One region of the Burkholderia vietnamiensis LMG 10929 genome, then DNA from elsewhere that is predicted to be linked to it. Evidence: predicted binding sites of a transcription regulator. Region 1 holds the regulator's gene; the other holds the start of a gene.
The links. Region 1 encodes FliA, which starts transcription of late flagellar genes. Its sites were predicted from a motif close to CTAAAGTTTNNNNNNNNNNNGCCGNTA; they were not measured.
Positions count from the first base shown of each region.

Region 1 (7,060 bases):
GGGCTCCGGTTCGGTTGTCGATCTGGACGGTCAGTGCATCGGGTCGGCGCCGCCGGCCGCGCCGCGCGCGAGCGCACGCGGCGTGACGAGCGGCGCTCCGGCGCCGCGCCGCCGCACCGCGCACGGCCGAAACGGCACGCACGCGGCGCGGCGGCGGCGGTGCATCAGTAGCGGTAGTGGTTCGGCTTGAACGGGCCGTCCTTCTCCACGCCGATGTACGCGGCCTGCTCGTCGGACAGCACGGACAGGTTCGCGCCGATGCGCGCGAGGTGCAGGCGCGCAACCTTCTCGTCGAGATGCTTCGGCAGCACGTAGACCTTGTTCTCGTACTGTTCGCCGCGCGTGAACAGCTCGATCTGCGCGAGCGTCTGGTTCGCGAACGAGTTCGACATCACGAACGACGGGTGGCCGGTCGCGCAGCCGAGGTTCACCAGGCGGCCTTCGGCCAGCAGGATCACGCGCTTGCCGTCCGGGAAGATGATGTGGTCGACCTGCGGCTTGATGTTTTCCCACTGGTACTGGCGGGTCGACGCGACGTCGATTTCCGAGTCGAAGTGACCGATGTTGCAGACGATCGCGTTGTGACGCATCGCCTTCATGTGATCGTGGTTGATCACGTGGTAGTTGCCGGTCGCCGTCACGAAGATGTCGGCCTTGTCGGCCGCGTATTCCATCGTCACGACGCGGTAGCCTTCCATCGCCGCCTGCAGCGCGCAGATCGGATCGATTTCGGTGACCCACACGGTCGCGCCCAGGCCGCGCAGCGACTGCGCGCAGCCCTTGCCCACGTCGCCGTAGCCCGCGACGACCGCGACCTTGCCCGCGATCATCACGTCGGTGGCGCGCTTGATGCCGTCGACGAGCGATTCGCGGCAGCCGTACAGGTTGTCGAACTTCGACTTGGTGACCGAGTCGTTCACGTTGAACGCCGGGAACGGCAGGCGGCCGTCCTTTTCCATCTGGTACAGGCGGTGCACGCCCGTCGTCGTCTCTTCGGTCACGCCCTTGATGTGCGCGAGGCGCTTCGAGTACCAGTTCGCGTCGATGTCGAGGTGCTTCGCGATCGACTTGTACAGCGCGACTTCTTCCTCGTTGGTCGGCTTCGCGATCACCGAACGGTCCTGCTCGGCCTTCGAGCCGAGGATCAGCAGCAGCGTCGCATCGCCGCCGTCGTCCAGGATCATGTTCGCGAATTCGCCGTTCGGCCATTCGAAGATGCGGTGCGAGAACTCCCAGTATTCGTCGAGCGATTCGCCCTTGAACGCGAACACCGGCGTGCCGGTCTCGACAATCGCGGCGGCCGCGTGGTCCTGCGTCGAGAAGATGTTGCACGAGGCCCAGCGGACTTCGGCGCCGAGCGCCTTCAGCGTCTCGATCAGCACGCCGGTCTGGATCGTCATGTGCAGCGAACCGGCGATGCGCGCGCCCTTCAGCGGCTGCTGCGCCTTGTATTCGTCGCGAATCTGCACGAGGCCCGGCATTTCGGTCTCGGCGATGTTCAGCTCCTTGCGGCCCCAGCCGGCAAGCGCCATGTCGGCGACGACGTAATCGTTGGAAACTTGCGAATCGATAATGGCGTTCATCACGCCCTCCTTTCTAAAAAAGTTCTAGAAATTGGTGACGTGAGCGCCGTTCAGGAAGCGGAGCCGGCGCGAATTTCGCCGCACGGCTGCTTGGTGAAGCTTTCCGAGCCTGGCGGACACAGGCGGTCCGTCGCAACGCTCCTCGGAAAACGGGAAGGATTGTAGCAAATCGTGGCGAGAAATGGGGGGTTGGGCGGGCGGCCGCACGCGCGGCGTCGGCGCGCGCGACGCCCGCCGCTGCCGCTCAGTTCTCCGCGCCGACCCACGCCTGCTCGCGCAGCCGCGCGCGCAGGCGCGCGACCGCCTGGCTGTGCAGCTGGCACACGCGCGACTCGCTCACTTCGAGCACCGCGCCGATCTCGCGCAGATTCAGCCCGCGCTCGTAGTACAGCGACATCAGCAGCTTCTCGCGCTCGGGCAGCCGGTCGATCGCATCGACCAGCGCGCCGCGCAGATGGTCGTCGAGCAGCGCCGACAGCGGATCGGCGTGATCGACGCGATAGCGGTCGAGGAACGGCTCGTCGTCGGCCGCGCGGTCGAAATCCTCGTAGTAGATCAGCTGGCTGCCGTGCAGGTCCTGCAGCATCTCCTGATATTCGTCGAGCGGCATCTTCAGGTGCTGCGCGATCTCGGCCTCGCTCGCCGAGCGGCCGAGCTGCTGCTCGACCTGGTGCACCGCGTGTTCGACCTCGCGCGACGTCTTGCGCAGGCTGCGCGGCAGCCAGTCGTTGCTGCGCAGCTCGTCGAGCATCGCGCCGCGGATGCGCTGGGTCGCGTAGGTTTCGAACTGCGCGCCCTGGTCTTCCTTGTAGCGGCCGGCCGCGTCCATCAGGCCGATCATGCCGGCCTGGATCAGGTCGTCGAGGTCCACGCTCGCCGGCATCTTCGCGACGAGCTGCAGGCCCAGGCGCCGCACGAGCGGCGCGTATTGCGCGAGCACGTCGGCCTGGGTCATCTTTCCTTGAGCGTTGTACATCATGGCTCTCTCCTTGCGGTGGCGCTCACGCGGCGTGCGCCGCACCGGCCTCGTAAGACGGCTTGCCGCCCCCGTGCACGGCGCGGCCGGAGCCGGGGCGCGGGCGCATCGGCCAGTACAGCAGGTCGCCGGCGATCTGCCGGTAGTCGCGCGCGGCGACCGACGACGGGAACGCGTCGACCGCGGTATGCATCAGCTCGCGCGCGTGCTCGACGAGCGGATCGGCGCTCACGCAGCCGGCATCGGCGATCGACACCGTCAGGTAGCGGCTCGCGACGCCCGCGAGGTTGTCGAAGGCGGTCTTCGCGTCCGCGTGGCTGCCGACGTGATTGGTCAGCACGCGGAACTGCGCGACCGCGTGCGCGAAATGCAGGCGCTTCATGCACGCGTATGCCTCGGTGATCGCCTGCGCGGCCACGCGCGTGACGATCAGCACGTCGTGCGCCTCGCGCGCGAGCGCGGAGAACGCGCCGTCCGCGCCGAGCTGCGCATCGACCAGCACGATGTCGGCCTGGCCGTCGACGAAGTCGCTCAGCTGCTCGTCGCTGTAGCCGTCGCGTGCGAAGCCCGCGGCCGCGCACAGCGCGAAGCCGGCCGGCGTACGCGTGCGGTCGCCGTCGCGCAGCCATGCGCCCGCGAGCGTCGCCGTGGCCGAATGCACGTCGGTGCGCTCGTCGACGACGAGCACGTCCTTGCCCAGCGCGCTCAGCGCCGCTGCCAGATTCACGACGGCCGCCGTGCAGCCGACGCCCAGCGGGCCGCCCGTCACCGCGACGATGCGCGACGCCCGCCCGGCCAGCAAGCGCCGGAGTCCTTCGGCCTGGTCGATGATCCGTTTATCCAAATCGCACCTCGTGCAGTTCGGCGGTGGACCGCGCGGTCAGCGCGGACAGCAGCGTCGGCATGTCCTCGTCCTGCGGCACGAACGGCGAGCCGTCGCGCGGCACGCAGAACGCGCTCTTCAGCAGGAACCGGGTCGACGCGACGTACAGGTTTTCCGGCACCTTCTGGCCGGTCGACACGTAGTGGACCGGCAGCTTGTAGCGGATCACCGTGTCGAGCACGCCGCCGAGATGGGTCGCCTCGTCGAGCTTGGTCAGGATGCAGCCGGCCAGATCGGGCGTCGGCCCGTGCGGATGCTCGCCCGCGCTGCGGTAGGCCTGAACGACTTCGTTGAGCGTGTCGCCGTGGCTCGTCGCGTTCAGCAGCAACAGGCGCTGCACCGGTGCGTTCGCGCCGTGCAGCATCGCGATCTGGTCGGACAGCGCGCGATCGCGCTGGCTCATGCCGATCGTGTCGATCAGCACGATGTGCTTGTTGCGCAGCTCGGACAGCGCGAGCGCGAGGTCGCCCGCGTCCTTCACCGCATGCACCGGCACGCCGAGGATCTTGCCGAAGATGCGCAATTGCTCGTGGCCGCCGATCCGGTAGCTGTCGGTGGTCAGCAGCGCGACCTTGCTCGCGCCGAAGCGCATCACGCAGCGCGCGGCGAGCTTCGCGGTGGTGGTGGTCTTGCCGACGCCCGTCGGCCCCATCAGCGCGAACACGCCGCCGCGCTCCATCAGCGCGTCTTCGCTTTCGAGCACCGGCAGGTTGGCGGCGAGTACCGATTGCGCCCATTCGGCCGCCTGTTCGAAGCTCCGCGCGCCGTCGCCGGACGGCAGGTTGTCGACCAGCATCCGCACCAGCTGCGCGGAAAAGCCGGCCGAGAACAGATGCTTGGTCAGCGCGCCGTGCACCGGGCTGCGGCGCTGGCGGTCATGCCACATCAGGCTGTCGAACTGCTCCTCCATCATCCCGCGCATCGCGCCGAGCTCGTTCATCACCGTGTCGTTGACGATGCTTTCGATCCGCACCTTCACCGCATCGGCCACCGCGGCGGCCGCATCGGCGGGCAGGCGCGTGCGCTCGGCCGGCTTCTCGGCGCGGGCGTCGTTCGCACGCGCAGGCGGCGCCATCCGGCGCTCGGCATCGCGCACGATGTCGCGCGCCCAGCCGGCCGGCGCCGCGGGTGCCGCGTCGTGGCGTGCACGCGTGGGCGCGGCGGGCGCGGCCGGCGCGCCCTGCAGGCGGGCGTTGAGCGCTTCGCGCTGCTGCGTGAGGCGCTTCGCATGCTCGACGAGCCATGCGGCCGGTTCGGCCGGCGCTGCGGCGGGCGCGCCGGCGGCCGGCGCCGACGCCGGCTCGGCCGACGACGCTGCCGCGGCGCTCGACTGCGCCTCGGCGTGGTGGGCGGCATCGAAGGCGGCCGCTTCGGACGTCTGGATCGTGTCGGCGCTCGCGCCGAACACCGACGAGAACACGTCGGGCAGCCCGCCGTCGCCGGCTGCGTAGGGATTGACGGCCGGATTGACGACCGGGCGCGGGAACGTCGCGCCGGGGCGCGTCACGATGCCCGGCACGGCGGCGGCCGGCACCGATTCCGGCATGCGCGGCACGGCGGCGCGCACGCGTGCGGCGGCCTGCGGCGCGACCGCGGCGAGATCCGAGTCGGCGAGTGCGACGATTTCGACGCTGCCGTCATCGAGCGTGCGGTTCGACAGCACGACGGCATCGGCGCCGAGTGCCTCGCGCACGAGACGCAGCGCGTCGCGGCTCGTCGCGCCGGTGAATTTGCGAATGTTCAAGCGGAACCCCCGATGACGTTAACGACTTTGATCGTGCGTGTGTCCGGCACTTCGGCGTACGACAGCACTTTCAGTTGCGGCAGGCTGCGGCGCAGGAAGCGCGCGAGCATCGCGCGCAGCGCGTGCTGCACCAGCAGCACCGGCGGCAGCCCGAGATTCTGTTGACGCAGCATCGCCTGTTGCGTGCCGGTCAGAAGGTTGTGCGCGAGGCCGGGCTCGAGGCCCGGGTTCGCGCCGGTCGCGAGCGCCTGCGACAGCACGCGCTCGAGATTCGAGTCGAGGCCCATCACCTGCATCTCGCCCGCGCCCGGATACCACTGCTGCGTGATCGCACGGCCGAGCGACAGGCGCACCGCGGCGGTGATCTCGTACGCGTCGCCGCGGCCCGCGTGCTCGGACACGGACTCGAGGATCGTGCGCATGTCGCGGATCGGCACGCCTTCCTCGAGCAGGTTCTGCAGCACTTTCTGCAGCGTGGTGAGCGAGATCGTCTTCGGGATCAGGTCCTCGACGAGCGACGGCGCGTCCTTGCCGGTGCGCTCGACGAGCGACTGCACTTCCTGACGGCCGAGCAGCTCGGCCGCGTGCTGCACCACCAGATGGTTCAGGTGCGTCGCGACCACCGTGCTCGCGTCGACCACGGTGTAGCCGTACACCTGCGCCTGTTCGCGCATCGCGACGTCGATCCACACGGCCGGCAGCCCGAACGCCGGGTCCTGCGTCACCGCGCCGGGCAGCGCGGCCGTCACCTGGCCGGGGTTGATCGCGAGCCACTGGCCCGGGAACACTTCGCCCGCGCCGATCTCGACGCCCTTCAGCGCGATCCGGTATGCGTTCGGCCGCAGCTCGAGGTTGTCGCGAATGTGGATCACCGGCGGCAGGAAGCCGATCTCCTGCGCGAACTTCTTGCGGATGCTCTTGATGCGCTTGAGCAGCTCGCCGTCGCTGTTCTTGTCGACCAGCGGAATCAGCCGGTAGCCGACTTCGAGGCCGAGCGGGTCGATCAGCTGCACGTCGTCCCAGGTCGCCTCGTGGCTGTCGCTCGGCAGCGCGGCGGGCGGCGCGATCTCGGTCACGTCGCCGGCCGCCTTGCGGGCCGCCGCGCGGCGCACCTGCGTGCGCGCCAGCCAGATCGCGCCGCCGCCGAGGGCGAGGAACGCGAAGTGCGGCATGCCGGGGATCAGGCCCATCAGCACGATGATCGCGCCGGTGATGGTCAGCACGCGCGGGTTGGTGAACAGCTGGCCGGTGATCTGCGTGCCGATGTCCTCGTCGGTCGCGACGCGCGACACGATCACGCCGGCCGCCGTCGAAATCACGAGCGACGGGATCTGCGCGACGAGGCCGTCGCCGATCGTCAGCAGCGTGTAGTTGGTGCCGGCCGCCGCGAAGCTCATGTCGTGCTGGACCATCCCGACGATCAGCCCGCCGATCACGTTGATCGCCATGATGATCAGGCCGGCGATCGCGTCGCCGCGCACGAACTTCGACGCGCCGTCCATCGACCCGTAGAACTCGGCTTCCTGCGCGACGGCCTGGCGGCGCTTGCGCGCCTGCTCTTCGTTGATGAGGCCCGCGTTGAGGTCGGCGTCGATCGCCATCTGCTTGCCGGGCATCGCGTCGAGCGTGAAGCGCGCGGACACTTCGGCGATCCGCCCCGCGCCCTTCGTGATCACCATGAAGTTGATGATCATCAGAATCACGAACACGACGATGCCGACCGCGAAGTTGCCGCCGACCAGGAAGTGCCCGAACGCCTCGATCACCTGGCCGGCCGCGTCGGGGCCGGTGTGGCCTTCGAGCAGCACGACGCGGGTGGATGCGACGTTCAGCGACAGGCGCAGCAGCGTCGAGAACAGCAGCACGCTCGGGAA
Region 1 covers NZ_CP009631.1:600,209-607,268, forward strand. Annotated here, with positions in the region: gene ahcY (adenosylhomocysteinase) at 165-1,583, opposite strand; S-adenosyl-L-homocysteine riboswitch at 1,618-1,733, opposite strand; gene AK36_RS12775 (RNA polymerase sigma factor FliA) at 1,828-2,562, opposite strand; gene AK36_RS12780 (MinD/ParA family ATP-binding protein) at 2,585-3,403, opposite strand; gene flhF (flagellar biosynthesis GTPase FlhF) at 3,396-5,186, opposite strand; gene flhA (flagellar biosynthesis protein FlhA) at 5,183-7,060, opposite strand, start outside.

Region 2 (7,060 bases), 370 kb from region 1:
GGAAAGGGCTCCTGTCGGTCGCCGGCGGCGGACGGTGCGCCGGCCTGGAATCTGGCGCGAGTTTACGGAGCGGAAATGGGGCTGGCAAGCGCGCCGCCGCACGCGCGGCAATGGCGCGCCGGGAGCGGGCTTGCGGTATGACGGGGGAACGAGTCGGCCGGGCGGCCGTGGGTCACCGCGCCGGTCGCCGCGCGGGCGACCGGCACGCGCACCGCGCGACGTGAGCGAAGGCTCACATCGCGCGATGCTGCGCGCCGATCAAGGATTGACGTACTGGAACAGCGACAGGTTCTGCAGCTGCACGTAGGCCTTCTGCGCGCCGGTCAGCGCGTTCTGCACCTGCAGATACTGGCTGATCGTCGTCACCATGTTGGTGCCGGTCAGGTCCGTCAGGTTGCTGGTGGTCTGCAGCGACGCCGTCTGCGTGACCGCCTGCATCGCCTTGACTTCCTGCTCGCGGCCGCCGACCGACGCCTGGATCGTCGTCACGTTGCGCATCGTGTTGCCGACCTTGATCGAGCCGGTCATCATCGCGTTCGACAGCGCGGCGGCCGCGACGGGATTGCCCGTCACCGGCGTCTTCAGCGCGGCGATCATCGAGTCGAGCGTCGAGAAGATGTCCGCGCCGCCGGTTGCCTGCGGGCCGGGCGTGACCGAGAACGAGTCCCCGGCCGACGGCGTGCCGGACACCGAGACGGTCATCCCGCCGCCGAGCGCGATCGACGCGCCGGCCGTGTACGCCTGCGCGGGCGTCGTGGTCGGCGGCTTGGCCGACGAATCGGTGACCGTGTAGGTCGGCGCGGCCGGCGTGCCGCCGAACGTGATCGCGAAATGATGGCCGTTGGTCGCGGCCGACGGGCTCGTGACGGTCACCGCGGTAATCCGGCCGGTACCCGTGTTGGCGGCGTCCGCCGCCGGCACCGGGACGCTGCCGAGCGACTGCACCGACATGAACACGGCCGCGCCGGTGTCGCCTTGCGCGACGCTGCTCGAATCGCCGATCTGCACCTGGCGCGTGCCCGAATCGCCGACATACGACACGGTGCCGTTCGGGCTGCTCGTAAACGGCGCCGACGAATTGTTGACCCCGGCGAACAGATAGGTGCCCGCGCCGTCGTTCGTGTTCGCGAGCGTCATCAGCTGGTCGCGATAGCCCTGCAGCTGGGTCGCGAGCGCCGCGCGGTCGCTGTCGGCGAGCGAACCGTCGCCGGCGCGCACGGTCAGCGTCTGCACGCCGGTCAGCACGGTGCTCACGCTTTGCAGCGTCTGGTCCTCGGCCTGCAGCGACGCGAGCGCCGTGCTCTGGTTGGCCGTGTACTGCGACAGCGTCGCCGACGTCATCGACAGCTGCACGGCCTGCGCCGCGCCGACCGGGTTGTCGGCCGGCGTCTGCAGGCTCACGCCGCTTGCGATCTGCTGGTACAGCTGCGAGAGCTGCGCCTGCTGATCGTTCATCTGTGAGACGTTCAGCTGGAAAAACTGGGCGCTGGAAATCCGCATCGCTTCTATCCCTCGAATCCGGTCAGTTGAACAGGCCGAGAACGGTCTGGAACAGCGTCTGCGCGGTCTGGATCACCTTCGCGTTCGCCTGGTATAGCTGCTGGTACTGCATCAGGTTCGCCGCTTCCTCGTTCTGGTTCACGCCCGACACCGACTGCTGCGCGCTGGTGATCTGGCCGACCAGCGACGTCTGCGCGGCGCTCGACGACTTCAGCTGGCTCGCCGTGTTGCCGATCGCGTTCACGTAGTTCGCGTACGCGCCGGTGAGCGTGGTCGTGCCGCCGCCGAGCGACTTGGCCGTCACCAGCTGCGACAGCGCGAGCGCGTTGTCGCCGTCGCTCGTGCCGCCCGCGTACGGCCCGATCGAGAACGAGTCGCCGTCGGACGGCGCGCCCGACAACGTGACGGTCACGCCGTTCAGCGTGCCGGACATCGTCATCTTCGCGCCCTGGCTCGCGTTGTACGGCACGCTGTCGGTCGGGTTGGCGATCGTCACCGAGGTGGGCGGCGTGCCCGCGATCGTGACCGTGGTGCCGACCGGGAAGCCCGACAGCGAGTTCGTCGCCGCGTCGTAGGTGAGCTTGGTGGCCGGAATCTGATAGCCGGAGCTCACGCCGTTCGAGACGATCTTCCCCGTCCCGATGTTGGTCGTCGACGCGGAGGCGACGACCGGCGACGCCGCCGCGATCGCCGCGCCGCTCGTCGTCGCGAGCCCGAAGCCGGTCAGCGCGCCGCGCGTCGGCAGCACGGTGAACTGGTCGCCGGCGTTCATCGCGCCGGACGAGAACGACAGCTGCAGCCCGCCCAGCGACGCCGGCATCGACGTCGACTGGCCGATCACCGAGCCGCTCGCGCGGTCGGCCAGCGTGTAGTTGGTGCCGTCGAACGACAGCGTGTAGTCGCCCGTCGTCGGCTGCGCGGGGTTCGTGAACGACACGGACAGCGCCGCGTTGCCGGTATTGCCCTGATTCGCGAAGACGGTCGCCGGCGCGACGGCGAACAGGCTGCCGCCCGGATTGCCTGACAGGTCGACGCCGAGCGCGTTCTGCGCATTGACCTGCGCGGCGAAGCTGGTCGCGAGCGCGCCGAGCTGCGCCTGCGCCGGATCGAGCGTCTGACGGCGGAACGCGAGCAGGCCGCCGAGCGTGCCGCCCGACAGCGACGCATCGGGCAGCGACTGGTCCGGCGTTTTCGGATTCGCGCCGGCGATGCCCTGCGACACCACGGTCAGCTCGCTCGGATCGGACGACGACGCGACGGCCGCGAGCTGGTAGCTCTTGTCGGCGACGACGAGCGGCTGGCCGCCCGCGAGGAACACGCTGTAGCCGCTGTCGTTGCGCACGACCTGCACGCCGGCGAGCGACGACAGGTTCGACACCGCGAGGTCGCGCTGGTCCAGCAGCTGGTTCGGCGGCTGCCCCTGGCTGCTCGCGGCGCCGATCTGCTGGTTCAGCTGCGCGATCTGCGCGGTGTAGGTGTTGATCTGCGAGACGGTGCTGGTGAGCTGCGTGTTCACGCTCTGACGCAGCGCGTCGTACTGCTGGCCGGTGGCCTTCAGCTGGTCGGCGAGGATCTGTGCGTTGCTGATCGCGGTCTGCCGCACCGACGGGTCCGACGCGTTGTTCGCGACGTTCTGCAGCCCGGTGAAATAGTTCGTGATCGCGGTCGAGATGCCGGCCGTCGGGCTGCCGACGTAGTTGTTCAGCTGCGCGACGAGCGAATACCACGTCGATTGCGCGCCGCCTTGCGACTGCGCGGCGTTCAGCTGGTCGCTCAGGTACTGGCTGTACTGCCGCTGCACGGTGACGGTGTTCACGCCCTGCGGCAGATAACCGCTCGCGGTGTACTGGCCGCTCTCTTCGGCATAGACGGGACGCTCGACCGAATAGCCGGGCGTCGCGGCGTTGCTGATGTTCTGACCGGTCGTCGTGAGGCCCCAGAGCGCGGCATTGAGGCCGCTGACGCCGAGGTTCATGAATGTGTTGGACATGCGCGATCCTGATGAGCCGGCCGCGCTGCGGCCGCCGGGTTGCGTGACTCCCGGTATAACGGCCGCGGATCGAAAAAATTGAGGGAAAAATGCGCACGCGGCGCGCGCGTGCGCGCGGCGGCCGCGAGGCGGTGCGTCAGGCCCGCGCGAGCGAGCGGCGCTTCATCTCGAGCTGCGTGATCAGGCGCTGCAGCGTGTTCTCCGCGCTGCCCGGCAGCGACATGAAGCGAAACCCGAGCTGATAGCGGCGCGAGCCGTTCGGCAGCTGCGTCGAGCGCTGCGACACGAGGCGCAGGTCGAGCGACAGCTTGCCGTGACCGTTCAGTTCGAGCTCGACCTCCGGCAGCAGCGTGCCGACTTCGAGCGTCTCGACTCGCTCGTCGATCGTGCGCAGCCCGACGCCGCCGAGCGACAGGTTCTGCACCTCGAACACGAAGCCCTCGCCGTCCGGCAGCTTGCCGCGACACTGGAACGGATCGACGACCGGCGCATCGACGCGGAAGTACTCGCGCCGCTGGATGCACATCAGCACTTCGGGGAATTCGGCGACGAACGCGGGCAGCCCCTCGTAGCGCGTCTCGCGCGGCGTGCCGGTGGTGAACTCGACGCGCACGCCGTCCGGCGCGGCGGCGAAGGTGCAATGCGACGCGGCGAGGATGCCGGCGTTCTGCTCGGCCAGCGCGCCCCAGTCGAACGTGAAGGTGCGCGCGCCGACGTCGACGTCGAGCAGGCGCGTGACGAGCTGCCCGCCGGGATACTGGACGGTCAGGAAGTCGCCCCGGTTCACGAGGTTGCGCAACTGCACGCCGATCTCGAGCGGATTGCGGCGGGCGTAGTCGGGTCCGGAATGGCCCGCATCCAGGCTCGGGTCGGTCGACGTTTCGATATTCATGGCTAGCCGGTTTCTTGTCATGGACGCCCCGGCAACCGGGACGCAATAAAACCGGGCCTGAACATGGGCCCGGTTGCTGGTCTCTCACACTTAGCGGCAGTGCTGACCGAAAGTTTAGATCGAATCGCGGATTATTTTCCGCGCAAACGATAAAACCGCGCGCGGCGGACGCCGGGCGCGGTCGGGAACACGGCAGGAAATCACGCCGCGCGGCCGTGGCGGCGCGGCGCGTCAGCCGATCTGCTGCATGATCGAGATCAGCTTCTTCGCGTAGTGCGGGTCGGTCGCGTAACCGGCCTTCTGCATGCCGTGCGCGAAGCCCTCGACGCTGCGGCTCGCGCTCAGCACGCCCGCGTAGCGCGGGTTGTTCTTCAGCAGGCTCGCATAGTCGGTCATCGCGTGCTCGTACGAGTCGTACGCGCGGAACTTCGCGACCACGCGGCGCGGCGTGCCGTTCACGTACTCGGTCGTGAGCGCCGCCACCGTGCGGCCCGTCCAGCCCTTGTTCGCCTTGATGCCGAACACGTTGTAGCTGGTCGAGCCGTCGCTCGCGCGGATCTCGCGCTTGCCCCAGCCCGATTCGAGCGCAGCCTGGCCGACGATGAAGCGCGCCGGAATGCCGGTCGCCGCGCTCGCCGCCTGCGCGGGGGCGGCGAGCCGGTCGACGAACGCGTCCGCGTCCTGCACGCCGCTCGAGCCTTTCAGCGGCGGCGTCAGCGCGCTGCCGGCCGAGTAGCCGCGCGTGCCGGCGAGCGCGCCGTTGTTCGCCGCATTCGCGTAGGCCCGCGCCATCGCGTTCATCGCGGCGAGGCTGCCTTCGTTGCCCGACGTGCCGGCGCCGGCCGCGCCCAGGCCCGTCGCACCGAGGCCGGCCGCGCCGGCATCGCCCGCCGGATCGGCGCCCTGGCCCGCGTTGCGCAGCAGCTGCTTCATCAGCGCATCGGCGACGCCGATGCCGCGCTTCGACATCTGCTGCGCGAGCTGCTGGTCGAGCATCGACGTGTACATCTTCGACGTGTGCGAGTCGAGCAGCCCGCCGTCGGGCGTCGCGTCGCGCATGCTCTTGAGCATCATTTCCGTGAACATCGCGTCGAACTGGCCCGCGACCGCCTTCGCGCCGGCCTGCGGCGACGCCTTCGCCTGCGCGCGCAGCGCGTCGAAACCCTGCACGTCGAGCGCGAAGCGCTGCGTCAGGTCGTTTGCGTTCGGAAGATTCGCCATCAGATGATCTCCAGATCGGCGCGCAGCGCACCCGCCGCCTTCATCGCCTGCAGGATCGACATCAGGTCGGCCGGCGTCGCGCCGAGCGTGTTCAGTGCCTTCACGACGTCGGCGAGGTTCGCGCCGGCCGTCACCATCTTCAGCGAGCCGTTGTCCTGCTTCAGCTGGATCTGCGACTGCTGCGCGACCACCGTCTGCCCGTTCGAGAACGGCCCCGGCTGCGACACCACCGGCTGCGTGTTGACGACCACCGACAGGTTGCCGTGCGCGACCGCGCAGCTTTGCAGCGTGACCATCTGGTTCATCACGATCGAGCCGGTGCGCGCGTTGAGGATCACCTTCGCGGCCGCCTTGTCCGGGCTCACGTCGAGGTTCTGCAGGCGCGCCATGAACGCGACCTGCTGCGACGGGTCGGCCGGCGCCGCGAGCTGGATCGTGCGGCCGTCGAGCGCCGTCGCGGTGCCCGGGCCGAAGCTCGAATTCACCGCGGACACGATCCGCTGCGCGGTGCCGTAGTCCATGTCGTTCAGTTGCAGCTGCAGCACGCCGTTCATCTGCGCGACCGCGTTCGGCACCGAGCGCTCGACGATCGCGCCGCCGGCGATGCGGCCGGCCGCGAGCTGGTTCACCTGCACGCGGCTGCCGTTCGCGCTCGCGCCCGCGCCGCCGACCGCCATGTTGCCCTGCGCCAGCGCGTACACCTGCCCGTCCGCGCCCTTCAGCGGCGTGAGCAGCAGCGTGCCGCCGCGCAGGCTCTTCGCGTTGCCGAGCGACGACACCGTCACGTCGAGCGCCTCGCCCGGCCGCGCGAACGGCGGCAGCGTGGCGGTCACCATCACGGCCGCGACGTTCTTCAGCTGCATGTTGTTCAGCGACGACGAGCCGCCGTTCGCCGAGCCGTTGTTGATCGAGATGCCGAGGTTCGCGAGCATGTTCGCGAGCGTCTGCGTCGTGAACGGCGTCTGCATCGTCTGGTCGCCGGTGCCGTCGAGGCCGACCACGAGGCCGTAGCCGATCAGCGGGTTGTCGCGCACGCCCTGGATCTGCGCGAGATCCTTGAGGCGCTCCGCATGGGCGCCGGCGGCGCCGAACGCGCACGCGATCAGCATGAATGCGCCGGCCAGCGCGCGCGCTGCGCGCCGCGACAGGCGGTGGAAAAGAGGCTGCTGCATCGGGATCACCACGGTGCCAGATTGAGGAAGAAGCGCTGCAGCCAGCCCATCGTCTCGGCTTCGTTGATGTAGCCCTTCGCCGAGTATTCGATCCGCGCGTCGGCCACCTGCGTCGAGTAGACCGAGTTCGCGCCCGAGATCGTGTTCGGGTTGACGACCCCCGAGAAGCGCACGAACTCGTTGCCCTGATTGATCAGCATCTGCTTCTCGCCGCTCACGACGAGGTTGCCGTTCGGCAGCACGTTGGTCACCGTCACGGTGATCGTGCCGTTGAACGTGTTCGCG
Region 2 covers NZ_CP009631.1:965,725-972,784, reverse strand. Annotated here, with positions in the region: gene flgL (flagellar hook-associated protein FlgL) at 259-1,500, opposite strand; gene flgK (flagellar hook-associated protein FlgK) at 1,523-3,490, opposite strand; gene AK36_RS14420 (flagellar brake protein) at 3,627-4,382, opposite strand; gene flgJ (flagellar assembly peptidoglycan hydrolase FlgJ) at 4,614-5,603, opposite strand; gene AK36_RS14410 (flagellar basal body P-ring protein FlgI) at 5,603-6,775, opposite strand; gene flgH (flagellar basal body L-ring protein FlgH) at 6,781-7,060, opposite strand, start outside.
Region 2: a site for FliA is predicted at 3,547-3,573, ahead of flgK (flagellar hook-associated protein FlgK). Genes of this name have one in related genera too.